Regions from separate parts of the Actinoplanes sp. ATCC 53533 genome, predicted to be linked through region 3. Evidence: riboswitches for the same ligand, from Rfam matches in the RefSeq annotation. Region 3 holds a riboswitch; each other region holds the start of a gene.
The links. Region 3 has a riboswitch for cobalamin ahead of DMB66_RS57810 (VWA domain-containing protein). Riboswitches for the same ligand answer to the same signal wherever they lie in the genome.

Region 1: it holds a riboswitch for cobalamin, as region 3 does, so the genes downstream of both, DMB66_RS18460 (ABC transporter substrate-binding protein) here and DMB66_RS57810 (VWA domain-containing protein) in region 3, are expected to answer to the same signal.
Region 2: it holds a riboswitch for cobalamin, as region 3 does, so the genes downstream of both, DMB66_RS54755 (ribonucleoside-diphosphate reductase subunit alpha) here and DMB66_RS57810 (VWA domain-containing protein) in region 3, are expected to answer to the same signal.
Region 4: it holds a riboswitch for cobalamin, as region 3 does, so the genes downstream of both, metE (5-methyltetrahydropteroyltriglutamate--homocysteine S-methyltransferase) here and DMB66_RS57810 (VWA domain-containing protein) in region 3, are expected to answer to the same signal.

The regions. Positions count from the first base shown of each region.
Region 1 is NZ_QHHV01000054.1:2,238-5,688, forward strand. It holds gene DMB66_RS18445 (MFS transporter) at 1-121, opposite strand, end outside; gene DMB66_RS18450 (bifunctional 2-polyprenyl-6-hydroxyphenol methylase/3-demethylubiquinol 3-O-methyltransferase UbiG) at 154-795, opposite strand; gene DMB66_RS18455 (helix-turn-helix domain-containing protein) at 891-1,487, shown strand; cobalamin riboswitch at 1,683-1,817, shown strand; gene DMB66_RS18460 (ABC transporter substrate-binding protein) at 1,907-2,833, shown strand; gene DMB66_RS18465 (iron ABC transporter permease) at 2,830-3,451, shown strand, end outside.
Region 2 is NZ_QHHV01000304.1:1,580-5,030, forward strand. It holds gene DMB66_RS54745 (GNAT family N-acetyltransferase) at 1-431, shown strand, start outside; gene DMB66_RS54750 (UdgX family uracil-DNA binding protein) at 403-1,065, opposite strand; cobalamin riboswitch at 1,179-1,391, shown strand; gene DMB66_RS54755 (ribonucleoside-diphosphate reductase subunit alpha) at 1,523-3,451, shown strand, end outside.
Region 3 is NZ_QHHV01000383.1:3,791-7,241, reverse strand. It holds gene DMB66_RS57810 (VWA domain-containing protein) at 1-1,552, opposite strand, end outside; cobalamin riboswitch at 1,583-1,710, opposite strand; gene DMB66_RS57805 (gluconokinase) at 1,771-3,342, opposite strand; gene DMB66_RS57800 (hypothetical protein) at 3,425-3,451, opposite strand, start outside.
Region 4 is NZ_QHHV01000149.1:20,950-24,400, reverse strand. It holds gene metE (5-methyltetrahydropteroyltriglutamate--homocysteine S-methyltransferase) at 1-2,087, opposite strand, end outside; cobalamin riboswitch at 2,206-2,423, opposite strand; gene DMB66_RS40315 (hydrolase) at 2,527-3,451, shown strand, end outside.

The DNA.
Region 1 (3,451 bases), on a different contig from region 3:
CCGAGGCGATGACCGCCATGAGGGCGATGCACACCGCGACCAGGATCGCGCGACGCCGGCGGGGGTCATGAATCGTTGGGTCGGCGGCGTCCACCGGGGGAGCCACATCAGGGGAGATCATGCACGGACCTTTCGTTTGTGCGCGGGGGGTGATCAGGGGCGTCGGGTGGCGCGCACGACGACGTCGTGCAGTGGCTTCGCCTGGCCGCCGGGGCCGGTGACCGTGCGGATGTGCTCCGCGGCGGTGACGACCGTCCACTTGGTGCTGTCCAGGCCGGCGGTGATGTCCGTGAGGGTGACCGATGCCTCGGCGGGCGGGTGGTGCCCGTGCCCGGTCGCTCCCGAGGCGTGCAGATGCCCGACGATCAGCAGGGTGCCGCCGGGCGCCACCCATGCGGAAATGCGGTCGTAGAAGGCCAGCTGCGGCATCGCGGGGTGCGCGTAGTGCGTCGTGACCAGGTCGAACCGCATGCCCGGGTCCCAGACGGTCAGGTCCGCTCCAACCCACCGCACGTGCCCGGACACCTCAATGTCCGTCGCGCGCCCGGCGGCGCGGGCGAGGGCCTCGGCCGCGATGTCGGCCGCGGTGACCTGCCAGCCGTGCGAGGCGAGCCAGATCGCCTCGGCCCCGGCACCGCACCCGGCATCCAGCGCCGTGCCCGGGACCAGGCTGCCGGTCTCGCGGACGAGATGCGGATTCGGGGGACTCCCGTCCATGGCTCCGGGTCCGTCATGGTGCGCCTGGTGCCAGCGCCGCTCCCAGTAGCCCTGGTCGAATTCGTGCTGCTCGGCCATCTGACCTGCTCCTTCACCGTCTTCGTGGGTACCGACGACTGTGATCGGCAGCGGTGCGATGCGCAAAGCTTCTTGCCAAATGGCAAACTGGGGGCATGGATGAGGAAGTGGATCGCACGCTTGACGCTGTCGGGCCGCGGCTGAAGCACCTTCGGCTCCGCCGCGCTATCACGCTCACCGACCTCGCGGAGGAAACCGGCATCTCCGCCAGCACGCTGTCCAGGCTCGAAGCGGGCCTGCGCCGTCCCACGCTCGAGCAGCTCCTGCCGCTCGCCCGGGTCTACGGCGTCACCCTCGACGAGCTCGTCGGCGCGCCACCGACCGGCGACCCCCGCATCAACCTGCGCCCCATCACCCGCAGCGACGGATCGACGATCCTGCCCCTGACCCGCAGGCCGGGAGGCATCCAGGCCTACAAGTTCGTGCTGCCGGCCGGGGCCGACGATCGCGAGCCCGACCTGCGCACCCACGAGGGCTACGACTGGGCCTACGTCCTCAACGGCACGCTGCGCCTGGTCCTCGGCGAGCACAATCTGATCCTCAAGCCCGGGGAGGCCGCGGAGTTCGACACCCGCACCCCGCACTGGTTCGGGGCCACCAGCTCCGGCCCCGTCGAATTCCTCAGCCTGATCGGCAAACAAGGCGAACGCGCACACGTCCGCGCCGCACCAAAACCAGGCCAGCCCGGATAGTCCGAACCAGGCGGCTGGCGGGTCTTGCCGACGGTGAGCGGGAGGGCGGGGTTCCACGCACGGACCTGGCAGGGGGAGGGCGGCCGGTTCATGAGCCGCCAGGCGATTGGCCGCCCTCTCCCGGTGTCGGCGGGAGCGACGGTCAGCACCATGCAACCAGGCACGACATGAATTTGATCTTGAACTTGACCTCGGTTTTGCGCGAGAACCGGCGGTCTGGGTTAGTTTCAGGGGGACCGCGTCGCAGCGAAGCCGGTGGGATTCCGGCGCTGTCCCGCAACTGTGAGCCCTTTTGGAGGGTCAAGCCAGGTCGCCTGCGCGCCGGTCGCGATTCAGCGCTCTCGGGGAGGGGCGCCTCGCGGGCCGGGTCCCTGTTCCGGTCGGCGATGCACCGCAGCCTCGGCCGACAGGAGGACAGGATGAGACGTGTTTTGACGGCCGCGATCGCGGCCGGTGCTTTGCTGCTCGGCGGGTGTGGCGGCGGTGGATCCGACGACGGCCCGGGGCCGTCCGCCGGGCCGGGCGGTGACTCTTTCCCGGTCACGGTGGGTTCGTTGACCTTGGCCGAGCGGCCCGAACGGATCGTGTCGCTCGCGCCCACCGCGACCGAGATGCTGTTCGCCATCGGCGCCGGTCCGCAGGTGGTGGCCGTTGACGACCAGTCGACCTATCCGGTGGACGCCCCGCGCACCGACCTGTCCGGCTTCAAGCCGAACGCGGAGGCCATCGCCGGGCGGAACCCCGACCTGGTGGTTGTCTCGGATGACCTCGACAAGATCGTCGACCAGCTCGGCAGGCTCAAGATCCCTGTGCTGTTCGCTCCCGCCGCCAAGGTGATCGACGATTCCTACCGGCAGATCGAGCAGCTTGGCGCGTTGACGGGCCATCGGGGCGAGTCGGCGGCGCTGGTGGGGCGGATGCGGGCGCAGATCGACAAGATCGTGCAGGGGGTGCCGGCCCGCGCCGGGTCGCTGAGCTACTACTACGAGATCGACCAGACCCTGTATTCCGCGACGTCCAAGACCTTCATCGGGTCCATTTTCGCGCTGTTCGGGCTCACCAACGTCGCCGACGCCGCCGATCCGGACGGCGCCAAGGACGGTTATCCGCAGCTCTCGCCGGAGGCGCTGGTCGCGGCGAACCCCGACCTGATCTTCCTAGCGGACAGCAAGTGCTGCGGGCAGTCGCCGGCGACGGTCAAGGCGCGGAAGGGCTGGGCGGCGATCACCGCGGTGGAGAAGGACCAGATCGTGGCCCTGGACGACGATATCGCCTCGCGGTGGGGGCCGCGGGTGGTCGACCTGGTGCAGTCCGTCGCCGATGCGGTGGCCAGGGTCCCGGCGTGACAGACCGGCCGCGGCCGGCCGGTCTGCGGGCCGGCTGGCTGGCCGGTGGCCTGCTCGCCGTGGTCGTCGCGCTGGTCGCGGGCATCGCCTTCGGGCCGGTCCCGCTGCCGCCCGCCGGTGTCGCGGCCGAGCTGCTCGATCTGCTTCCGGGGGTACGGATCGACAGCGGCCTGAGCGCCCGCGAGGTTGCCATCGTCACGGAGTTGCGCCTGCCCAGGGTCGTGCTCGGGTTGCTCGTCGGCGCGCTGCTCGCCCTCGCCGGCGCCGCCTACCAGGGCGTCTTCCGCAACCCGCTCGCCGATCCGCACCTGCTCGGGGTCGCGGCCGGTGCGGGCCTCGGGGTGACGGCCGTCATCGCGTTCCGGTCGGCGGGCGGCGACACCACCACCGAGCTGCCGATCGGTGTGCCGCTGGCGGCCTTCGTGGGTGCCGTCGGCGCCGTCGCGCTGACCTGGCTGCTGGGCGGCGCCGGCGGCCGGGCCCGGACTCCCGCCACGCTGATCCTGTCCGGGGTGGCCGTGTCCGCCTTCCTGGCCGCCGCCCAGACCTTCCTGCTGCAGCGGCACATCGAGGCGCTGCGGGAGGTGTACTCCTGGCTGCTCGGCCGGCTCGCCACCG
Region 2 (3,451 bases), on a different contig from region 3:
TACCGGCCGTACCGGATCCGGAAGCAACCATGCTGACGGCGGAGGACGTCCCCGAAATGATCGATCTGGTCCGCCGGACCGAGCCCGGCCCGTTCGGGCCGCGAACCATCGAGCTTGGCACCTACCTGGGCATCCGGCGCGACGGCAGGCTGGTGGCGATGGCCGGCGAGCGGATCCGGCCGCCGGGCTGGAGCGAGATCAGCGCGGTCTGCACCGATCCCGCCTATCGCCGTCGCGGCCTGGCGGCGCGGCTCGTGCTCGCCGTCGCAGCCGAGATCTACGACCGTGGCGAGCGCCCTTTCCTGCACACCGTGGCGGCCAACGCTCCCGCGAACCGCCTGTTCACGTCGCTCGGCTTCGTGCGCCGCAAGGAGCAGCGAACCGTGTCGTTGCGCGTGCCGGTCAGCCCAGCACCGTCGCCGCGATCTTGAGGTCGTCGACCAGGCCACGGTAGGCGGCGTCCCGGTCGTCGGCCCGCAGCACCGCGGACGGGTGGATGGTGGCCAGCGCGCGTGACTCGACGCCCGGGAAGTCCTGCGGTCGCTGCGCCGAGGCCGGCCACGGCAACAGCTCGCCACGCGACCTCGTCACCCGGAACGACGGTCCGAACAGGGCTTTGGCGGCGGTGGCACCGAGCGCCACCACCAGATCCGGCTTGAGCAGCGAGAACTCGGCGACCAGCCAGGGGCGGCAGGCCGCGATGTGCGCAGGGCCCGGGGTCTGGTGAATACGGCGCTGGCCGCGCATCTCGAAGCGGAAGTGCTTCACGGTGTTGGTCAAGTAGATGATCGACGGGTCTATGCCGGCGTCGCCGACCGCATCGCGCAGGAGCCGTCCCGCGGGACCCACGAAGGGCAGGCCCCGCTGATCCTCGATGTCGCCGGGCTGCTCCCCCACCAGCACCAGCCGGGCGTGTTCGGCGCCCCGGCCGAATACCACCTGAGTGGCGTTCTCGTGGAGCTCGCAGCCTCGGCAGCCGGGCGCCGCCGCCTTGAGCTCGTCGAGGCTGTGCGCGTCGGCTGGAATGAACTCCTGGGCACCGGGCGGGGCTTGCGTCATAGCCATGCAGACGTTTTACCCCCTCGCCTCTGGTCCACGCGCGGGGGCTCACCCGCTCGAGCATGATCCGACACGCCGACACGACATGTTGGGTTGTACATCGCACACCACACCTAGATATGGTGTTGCCCGCAGCTGGTTCGGCCGTCCCTCCAGGACGGTGCGAGGCAAGAGGGAACCCGGTGAGAGACCGGGACTGCCCCCGCAGCGGTGAGCGGGAACGACCGCCGTCATCAAGCACTGGGCCCGGGCCCGGGAAGCGACGGCCACTAGGCGACCGGCAACGGTCAGGCCCGCGAGTCCGAAGACCTGCCAGCGCGCCGCACGCTTTCGCGTGCGGCGGTCCGAGGCCGCGTGGGACAGCCGACGCCACTTCAGGTGTACGCGCACAGCCGCGTTCGCCGGCGTCCTCCTGCGCGCCCGAAGACCGTTCCGCCAACGGGCTCGCGAGGAGAGAGAGTTCATGACGGTCACGCAGGACGAGACTGCGTACGATCCCGCCGTGCCGGAGCAACGCCGGCACGCGATGCAGGTGCGCAAGCGCAACGGCGCGACCGAGTCGGTCGACGTCAACAAGATCGTCAAGGCGGTCGAGCGCTGGGTCGCCGACCTTGACGAGGTCGACCCGCTGCGGGTCGCCACGAAGACCATCAGCGGTCTCTACGACGGTGCGACCACCGCGGAGCTGGACAAGCTGTCGATCCAGACGGCCGCGGAGCTGATCGGCGAGGAACCTCAGTATTCGCGGCTGGCGGCCCGGCTGCTGGCGGCCTTCGTCGACAAGGAGGTTCGCGGGCAGGGCATCGCGAGCTTCAGCCAGTCGATCGCCCGCGGCCACGCGGAGGGGCTGATCGGTGACGAGACCGCCGCCTTCGTGGCCAAGAACGCGCGCAAGCTCGACGACGCCGTGGATCCGTCCGGCGATCTGCGCTTCGAATACTTCGGGTTGCGGACGGTAGCGGACCGTTACCTGCTGCGTCATCCGCGATCCCGCCTGGTCGTGGAGACGCCGCAGTACTGGCTGTTGCGGGTCGCCTGCGGCCTGTCCACCAACGCAGGTGAGGCGATCGCGTTCTACCGGCTGATGTCGTCGCTGGCCTACCTGCCCAGCTCGCCGACGCTCTTCAACTCCGGCACGCGCCACACCCAGATGTCGTCGTGCTTCCTGGTGGATTCGCCGAAGGACGAGCTCGACTCGATCTACGAGCGATATCAGCAGGTGGCGCGGTTGTCGAAGTTCGCCGGCGGGATCGGCATCTCGTGGTCGCGGGTGCGGGGCCGCGGCGCGCTGATCCGCGGCACCAACGGGCAGTCCAACGGCATCGTGCCGTTCCTGCGCACGCTCGACGCCAGCGTGGCCGCCGTCAACCAGGGCGGCCGGCGCAAGGGCGCGGCCTGCGTCTACCTCGAGCCGTGGCACCCGGACATCGAGGAATTCCTGGAGCTGCGGGACAACACCGGTGAGGATGCCCGCCGTACGCACAACCTGAACCTGGCCAACTGGATCCCGGACGAGTTCATGCGCCGGGTCGAGGCCGACGAGGACTGGTCGCTCGTGGACCCGTCGGAGGCGCCGGAGCTGCCGGATCTCTATGGCGAGGAGTTCGACGCCGCATACCGGGTCGCGGAGAAGAAGGCGGTCAAGACCGTCAAGGCCCGCGATCTGTACGGGCGGATGATGCGCACGCTGGCGCAGACCGGCAACGGCTGGATGACGTTCAAGGACCCGTCGAACCGGCTGAGCAACCAGACCGGCGCGCCGGGCAACACGGTCCACCTGTCGAACCTCTGCACGGAGATCCTCGAGGTCACTTCGGACGACGAGACGGCCGTCTGCAACCTCGGCTCCATCAACCTCGCCGGGCATCTGCGGGGCGAGGAGGTGGACTGGGAGAAGCTGCGCGCGACCGTGCGGACCGCGGTCGCTTTCCTGGACCGGGTCATCGACATCAACTACTACCCGAGCGAGCAGGCCGCGGCGAGCAATCCGCGGTGGCGGCCGGTCGGGCTCGGGCTGATGGGCCTGCAGGACGCGTTCTTCGCGTTGCGGCTGCCCTTCGACTCGCCTGCCGCGCAGGAACTCAGCACGCTGGTCGCCGAGGAGATCTACCTGACCGCGCTGGAGAGCTCGGCCACCCTCGCTGAGCAGTCCGGCCCGCACCCCGCATACCCGGAGACGAGAGCGGCCAGGGGCGACCTGCAACCGGATCTCTGGGGTGTGACGCCGACGCAGACCGCCCGGTGGGCGGCGGTGCGGCAGCGGATCGCGGCCACCGGGCTGCGGAACTCGCTGCTGATCGCGATCGCGCCGACGGCGACCATCGCCTCCATCGCAGGTTGCTACGAGTGCATCGAGCCGCAGGTCAGCAACCTGTTCAAGCGCGAGACGCTG
Region 3 (3,451 bases):
CCTGCCGGCGGGGCGCGGCCGGCCGGTCGGCTCGCGCCGGTGTCGCGGAGGGCACGCTCAGCGCGCCGCGGTGGATGGCGGCACGCAGGGTGGCCGGCAGGTGCGGCGCGCCGGCGAGCTTGCCGCGCGGGACCCGGGAGCCGACCACGCGACCGCGGCGGGCGAAGGCCGGTGAGCGGCGCCCGGCGTGCCCGCCCTCGCCGCGGGCGGCGATCCGCAGCGTCCGGGGCCGGTAGGCGGCGCCCGCCTGGGCCGGCGCGGCTCCGTTGACCTTGCCCGGCTGGTCGGCCGCACCCTCCGGCCGGTCGGCCGCGTTCTCCGGCCCACCGGCCGCGCTCGCCGGCCCCTCGGCAGCGTCCCGGGGCGCCTGCTCCGTCGCGCCGGGCGCCTCGGCGGAGGGCCCGTCACCCGGCGGAGGGCTGCGGTCCGGGCTTCCATCGCCCGGGCCGTCGGTGCCGGGCCCGCCGCCCGGGCCGCCGTCATCAGGGCCGTTGCCGTCCGGGCCGCCCTCGGGCGTCGGCGGGTCCTCGTCGGGGTCCTCCCGGGCGGCCTGGTCCAGGGCCTCTTCCAGGCGCTGCTCGTCGGTGCCCGGCGGGTCGAGCGGGTCCGTGCGCCGGCGGTGCGGCAGCGCGAGGCGGGCCGCGTCGCGGATGTCCTCCGCGGTGACCCGGTCGCGGCCGTGCCAGGCGGCCAGCGCCACGGCGCACCGGGCCACCACGATGTCGGCCCGCATGCCGTCGACGCCGTAGGCCAGGCACACCCGGGCGATCCGGTCCAGCTCGGCGTCCGGCAGGTCGACGCGGGGCACCGCCGCCCGCGCGACCACGATCCGCTCGGCCAGGGCGCTCTCGTCGCCGGCGAACCGGGCCGCGAACGCATCCGGGCCCGCCTCGTACGCCAGGCGGCGGCGGACCACCTCGGCGCGCAGCTTCGCGTCGCGGGGGGCGGCGACCGTGACGACCAGGCCGAACCGGTCGACGAGCTGCGGGCGCGGCTCGCCCTCCTCCGGATTCATCGTGCCGACCAGCAGGAACCGGGCCGCGTGCTTGACCGACACCCCGTCGCGCTCGACGTGCGCCCGGCCCATCGCCGCCGCGTCGAGCAGCAGATCCACCAGGTGGTCGGGCAGCAGGTTGACCTCGTCGACATAGAGGGCGCCGCGGTGCGCGGCGGCGAGCAGGCCCGGTTCGTACGCCTTCACGCCGTCGGCGAGCGCCCGCTGGATGTCCAGGGTGCCGACCACCCGGTCCTCGGTGGCGCCGACCGGCAGCTCGACCAGGGCGGCGGGGCGGTGCCCGCGCGGCGCGCCGGGCTCGTGCGGCCCGTCGGGGCAGCCCGCGTCGGGCGCGGCCGGATCGCAGGCGAAGCGGCAGCCCCGGACGACGTCGACCTCGGGCAGCAGCGCGGCCAGGGCACGGACGACGGTCGACTTGGCGGTGCCCTTCTCGCCGCGGACCAGGACCCCGCCGACGGCGGGTGACACGGCGGTCAGCAGCAGCGCGAGCCGCAGGTCGTCGAGGCCGACGACGGCAGAGAACGGGTACGGCGTCACGCCCGGTCCTTTCCGCGGGTCCGCGCCCGCGTGTGGAAGGTGCGAGCGACCGGAGTCTCCTGACTTCCGGGGCAGGCCCCGGTCACAGTGGCGGGACCGTCCCGGTCTCCCACCGGGTTCCTCCACTGCCGCTCGCGAGCCACTCTTTCTCACGGCGCGGCACGCCGTCAACGCGGGGGTACGTGGGCATCCTCACGGCCGGCGCGGGCCGTCCGGGCTCAGCCGGTGCGGCCGACGGCCTTCTCCGTGTCGGGCAGCGGCTCCGGGGCCAGCTTGTCCAGCTCGGTGAGGACGTCGGTGACCGCCAGCGCCGACCGCTCCACCAGCGGCCGCATCCGGCGGTACAGGGCCGCGTTGCGCGGGTCCGGGCGCTCGTGCTCGGTGATCGCCACCAGGGCCGCCGCCCGGTCCAGGTCGGGCAGCTCGCCCAGCGCGTGCCGGCCCAGCAGGCAGGCGCCGAGCGCGGTGCCCTCGGGCGACTCCGCGACGGCGACGGGCAGGTCCAGGGCCGCGGCGAGGATGCCCACCCACAGCTCCGAGGCGACCGCGCCGCCGGTGGCCCGGACCTCGGTCATCGCGATGCCCTCGTCGGCGAAGGTGTCGCGGACCAGCGCGAGCTGCTGGCACACTCCCTCGACGGCGGCCCGGACCAGGTGCGCCCGGCCGTGCTCGCGGCGCAGCCCGAGATAGGCCCCGCGCATCCCCCCGCGCCACCACGGCGCCCGCTCGCCCAGCAGGTACGGCAGGCAGAGCAGCCCTTCGCTGCCCGGCTCGACGCCGGCGGCCTCGGTCAGCAGCGCGGCATCGCGCACGTCGGCGTCCTCACCCGCCGCGGCCGTCCGGTCGAAGCTGCCCGCGAAGGTCTCGCCCGCCCAGCGCACCACGGACCCGGCGTTGTTGACCGCGCCGCCGACGACCCAGCGGTCCTCGGTGAGCGCGTAGCAGAACAGCCGCCCGGCCTTGTCCGCCGTCGGGCCGTTCACGACGGTGCGCAGGGCGCCGCTGGTGCCCAGGGAGACGGCCGCGACCCCGGCCGGCGTGGCGCCCACGCCCAGGTTGGCCAGCGGTCCGTCGGCGGCGCCGATGATCAGCGGAAGGTCCACGGGCAGCCCGGCGGCGACCGCCACCTCGCGCTTGAGGCGCAGCTGCCGGGCGGTCGGCACGACCTCGGCGAGCTGACCGGTACGGACGCCGGCGAGCTCCAGCGCCTCGGGGTCCCAGCGGCGCTCGTGGATGTCGTACATGCCGGTGCCGGAGGCGACCGAGAGGTCCAGCAGGAAGCCCTCGTCGGCCAGGCCGGCCAGGACGACCTCCTTGACGCCGCCCCAGCGTGGGGTGTCGCGCAGGGTGCCCGGGTCGGCGGCGCCCCACCAGGCGAGCTTGGTCAGCGGGGACATCGGGTGCACCGGCGTCCCGGTCCGGGCCTGCAGGTGCTTCGCCCGGCCGGACGCCACGATCCGCTCGCTCTGCCCGGACGCCCGGTTGTCCGCCCAGGTGATCAGCGGGCCCAGCGGGGCGCCGCCGGCATCCATCGGCACCAGGCCGTGCAGGAACGCGCTGAGGCTCACGGCCAGCACCCGGTCGCCCTGGTCGCGGGCCTGCCGGGCGACCGTGACCAGCGCCTCGATCGCCGCGTCGCGCAACCGGCCGGGGTCGAGCTCGGCGTGCCCCGGGCCGGGCACCGACAGCGGGTAGTGCACGCTCGTCACGGCGCGCACCTCGCCCCTCGGCCCGGCGGTGATGGCCTTGGTCGCGGTGGTTCCGGTGTCGATACCGATGACGACGTCCATGCGGCCTCCCTGATCGCAGACAGACATGCCCGTTCGAGGCGCGACCCAAGCCGGCGGTGCGGCCCGGACTGTCCTGCCGACCTTAGAGGGTGAACCGGACGGGCTGTCC
Region 4 (3,451 bases), on a different contig from region 3:
GGGACCCGCGGCGAGTGGATGTCCCACACCCCAGGCCCGACGCCGCGGCCGTAGCCGATCGCCCGCAGGTCGTCCAGGACCTCCATCTTGGAGCGGGAGGCTTCGATGCTCGTGACATCCGCGTCGAGTGCGTCGATTGCGGTGATGATCTCGCCGAACTCGGAGTAGCACAGGTGGGTGTGGATCTGGGTGCTGTCGGCGACGCCGCTGGTGGCGAGCCGGAATGCGCCGATCGCCCAGTCCAGGTAGGCCTTTTGATCGGCGGTGCGCAGGGGCAGGGTTTCGCGTAGGGCGGGCTCGTCGACCTGGATGATTCGGATTCCGGCCGCCTCCAGGTCGCGGCATTCGTCGCGCAGGGCGAGCGCGACCTGGTTCGCGGTATCGGCCAGTGGCTGGTCGGTGCGGACGAATGACCAGGCCAGGATCGTGACCGGGCCGGTGAGCATGCCCTTGACCGGGCGGTTGGTCAGCGATTGGGCGTAGGTGGACCACTCGACGGTCATCGGGTGCTCGCGGGTGACGTCGCCGTGGATGATCGGCGGGCGTACGCATCGTGAGCCGTAGGACTGCACCCAGCCCTGCTCGGTCGCGGCGAAGCCGCCGAGCTGTTCGCCGAAGTACTGGACCATGTCGTTGCGTTCCGGTTCGCCGTGCACGAGCACGTCCAGGCCGAGGTCTTCCTGCAGCCTGATCACGTGCGCTACTTCGGCGCGCATCCGCTCGGTGTAGCCGGCGTCGTCCAGGGTTCCGGCGCGCCGGGCGGCGCGGGCCTTGCGTAGGTCGTCGGTCTGCGGGAACGATCCGATCGTCGTGGTCGGCAACGCCGGCAGGTGCAGCCGCGCCTGTTGTGCCCGCGCTCGTTCGGCGTAGTCGCCGCGCCGCAGCTGCGCCGGATGGAGCGCATCCAGCCGGGCCCGGACGGAGGTGTCACGCCAGTGCGCGGGTGGCGCGGGCAGCGGGGCGGGCAGCGCCGCGACGCCGTCGCGCAGGGCGCGGCCGAGCAGGACGACCTCGTCGACCTTCTGCCGGGCGAAGGCGAGCCGTTCCCGCAGCGCCGGCGCGAGGCTGGTCTCGGCCGCCAGGTCGACCGGCACGTGCAGCAGCGAGCAGGAGCTGGACACCGAGACGTTGTCGGCGAGACCGGTGAGGGTCGCACCGACGGCCACGGCGGCGCGCAGGTCGGTGCGCCAGACGTTGTGCCCGTCGACCAGCCCGGCGACGATCGTTCTGCCCCGCAACGGTCCGGCCGCGGCGAGCCGGGCCAGGTTGCCGGGTCCGGCGACCAGGTCGAGGCCGAGCGCCTCGACCGGGGTGTCGAGCAGGGCGGGCAGGGCGTCGCCGAGCTCACCGAAGTAGGTCGCGACGAAGATCCGCGGCCGCCGGTCAAGCCCGCCGAGGCGGTGGTAGACGGCTCTCAGGGCGTCGATCTCCGCCGGGGTACGGTCGGCGACGTACGCGGGCTCGTCGAGCTGCACCCACGGCACCCCGGCGTCGGCGAGCGCGCCGAGGATCCCGGCGTACGCGTCGGTAAGCTCGCCGAGCCGGTCGAACGGGTTGCCCGCGGCCTCGGCCGGCTTGGCCAGCAGCAGGAACGTGGCCGGGCCGACCAGGACCGGGCGGGTGGTGATGCCGAGCGCCGCCGCCTGCGCGAACTCCCGCAGCGCCTGCTCCGGCCGGGCCCGGAAGACGGTCTCGTCGGCGATCTCCGGCACGAGGTAGTGGTAGTTGGTGTCGAACCACTTCGTCAGCTCGAGCGCCGGCTGGGCCTGCGCCCCGCGGGCCATCGCGAAGTAGGTGTCCAATTCGGACAGGCCGAGCCGGGCGAACCGGTCCGGGATCGCACCGACCGCGACGGCCGTGTCCAGGACGTGGTCGTAGTAGGAGAACGTGTTGGACGGGATCGCGTCCAGGCGGGCGTCCCGCAGGGTGCGCCAGACGTCGGTGCGCAGTGCGGCGGCCGTCCGCTCCAGGGCGGCGGCGTCGATGCGGCCGCCCCAGTACGCCTCGACGGCGTGTTTGAGCTCCCGGTTGCTGCCGATGCGGGGATAGCCGAGCACGGTGCTCTGCCCGAATCCGGTGGTGGTCATGGGGCGTCCTTCCCTCGAAGTGCCCGACGGGTCACGCGAGGGTGCGGGAAGGCCACGACGACAACAGCACCGTGGTCTCGCCCGAGCCCTCCCGAGGGGCCGTCGGCGGCGCACGCAGTGCTGCGTACGCGGTGCGGGCAGGTCTTCGGACTCGCGGGCACGACCGGAAGGTCTCCGGTCACCTACTGGCCGTCGCTTCCCAGGCGCTCACACACCCAGTGCGTATGACGGCGGTCGTTCCTGCTCACCGCTGCGGGGCAGTCCCGGTCTCACACCGGGTTCCCTCTTACGACACCCCACCGCGAAGCGGGGTGAACCAGCACTGCCCGCCATCGTAGAACGGTCATGACATTTGTCATCGGTGGGGCGGTAATTGTGCATGGGAACCGGTGCGCGCCGGCACTACGGCGGCGGCCGCCGGGCCCGAAGACTCAAATGCATGAGTAGCGCACTTGCTATCGCCTTGACCTCGGTTTTAGCCCTGTCCACCGCCGCGCCCTCGCCCGTGCTGCCCGCGCCCGTCCGGGCCGCGGGTGAGCCGGCCACCCAGCTGGTCCTGCCCCGGCCCACCGGCCCCGAACGCATCGGTACGGTGTCGCTGCACCTGGTCGACCGGTCGCGGCCGGATCCGTGGGTGTCGAGCGAGCGGGCCCGCGAGATCATGGTCCAGCTCTGGTATCCGGCGAGCGACGTCCGCCGGCATCCGCGGGCGCCCTGGGTGTCGCCGGGGGTGGCCGAGCGGATCAATCCGCCCGGCTCGCCGGTCATCCTGCCGGTGACCCACGCGTACGCGGACGCCCCGGTCCGGCCGGGCCGCCACCCGGTCGTGCTGTACTCGCCGGGCTTCGGGCTGGAGCGCACCGCCAGCACCGCGCTCGTCGAGGAGCTGGCGAGCCGCGGCTACATCGTGGTCACGATCGACCACACCCACGACGCGCAGCTGGTCGAGTTTCCCGGCGGCCGGATCGCGACCCACGCCGTCCCGCCGCCGACCGGGCCCGACGACGACGGCGAACAGGTCATCGACACCGCACGCGAGGCCCGGGTCGCCGACACCCGTTTCACGCTCGACCGGCTGGCCGCGATCAACCGGGGCCACAACCCGGACGAGGAGCGGCGCCGGCTGCCACGCGGCCTGAAGGGTGCGCTGGACCTGGCCCGGGTCGGGATGTTCGGCCACTCGCTCGGCGGTGCGACCGCCGCCGAGACGATGCACGAGGACCCGCGGGTCAGGGCCGGCATCAACCTGGACGGCACCCTCTCCGGCGCGGTTGTCGCCGCCGGGCTGCGCCGGCCGTTCGCGCTGATGAGTTCGGACGGCCACGGTCGCGCCGACGACGAGACGTGGCTCGCGATCTGGCCGC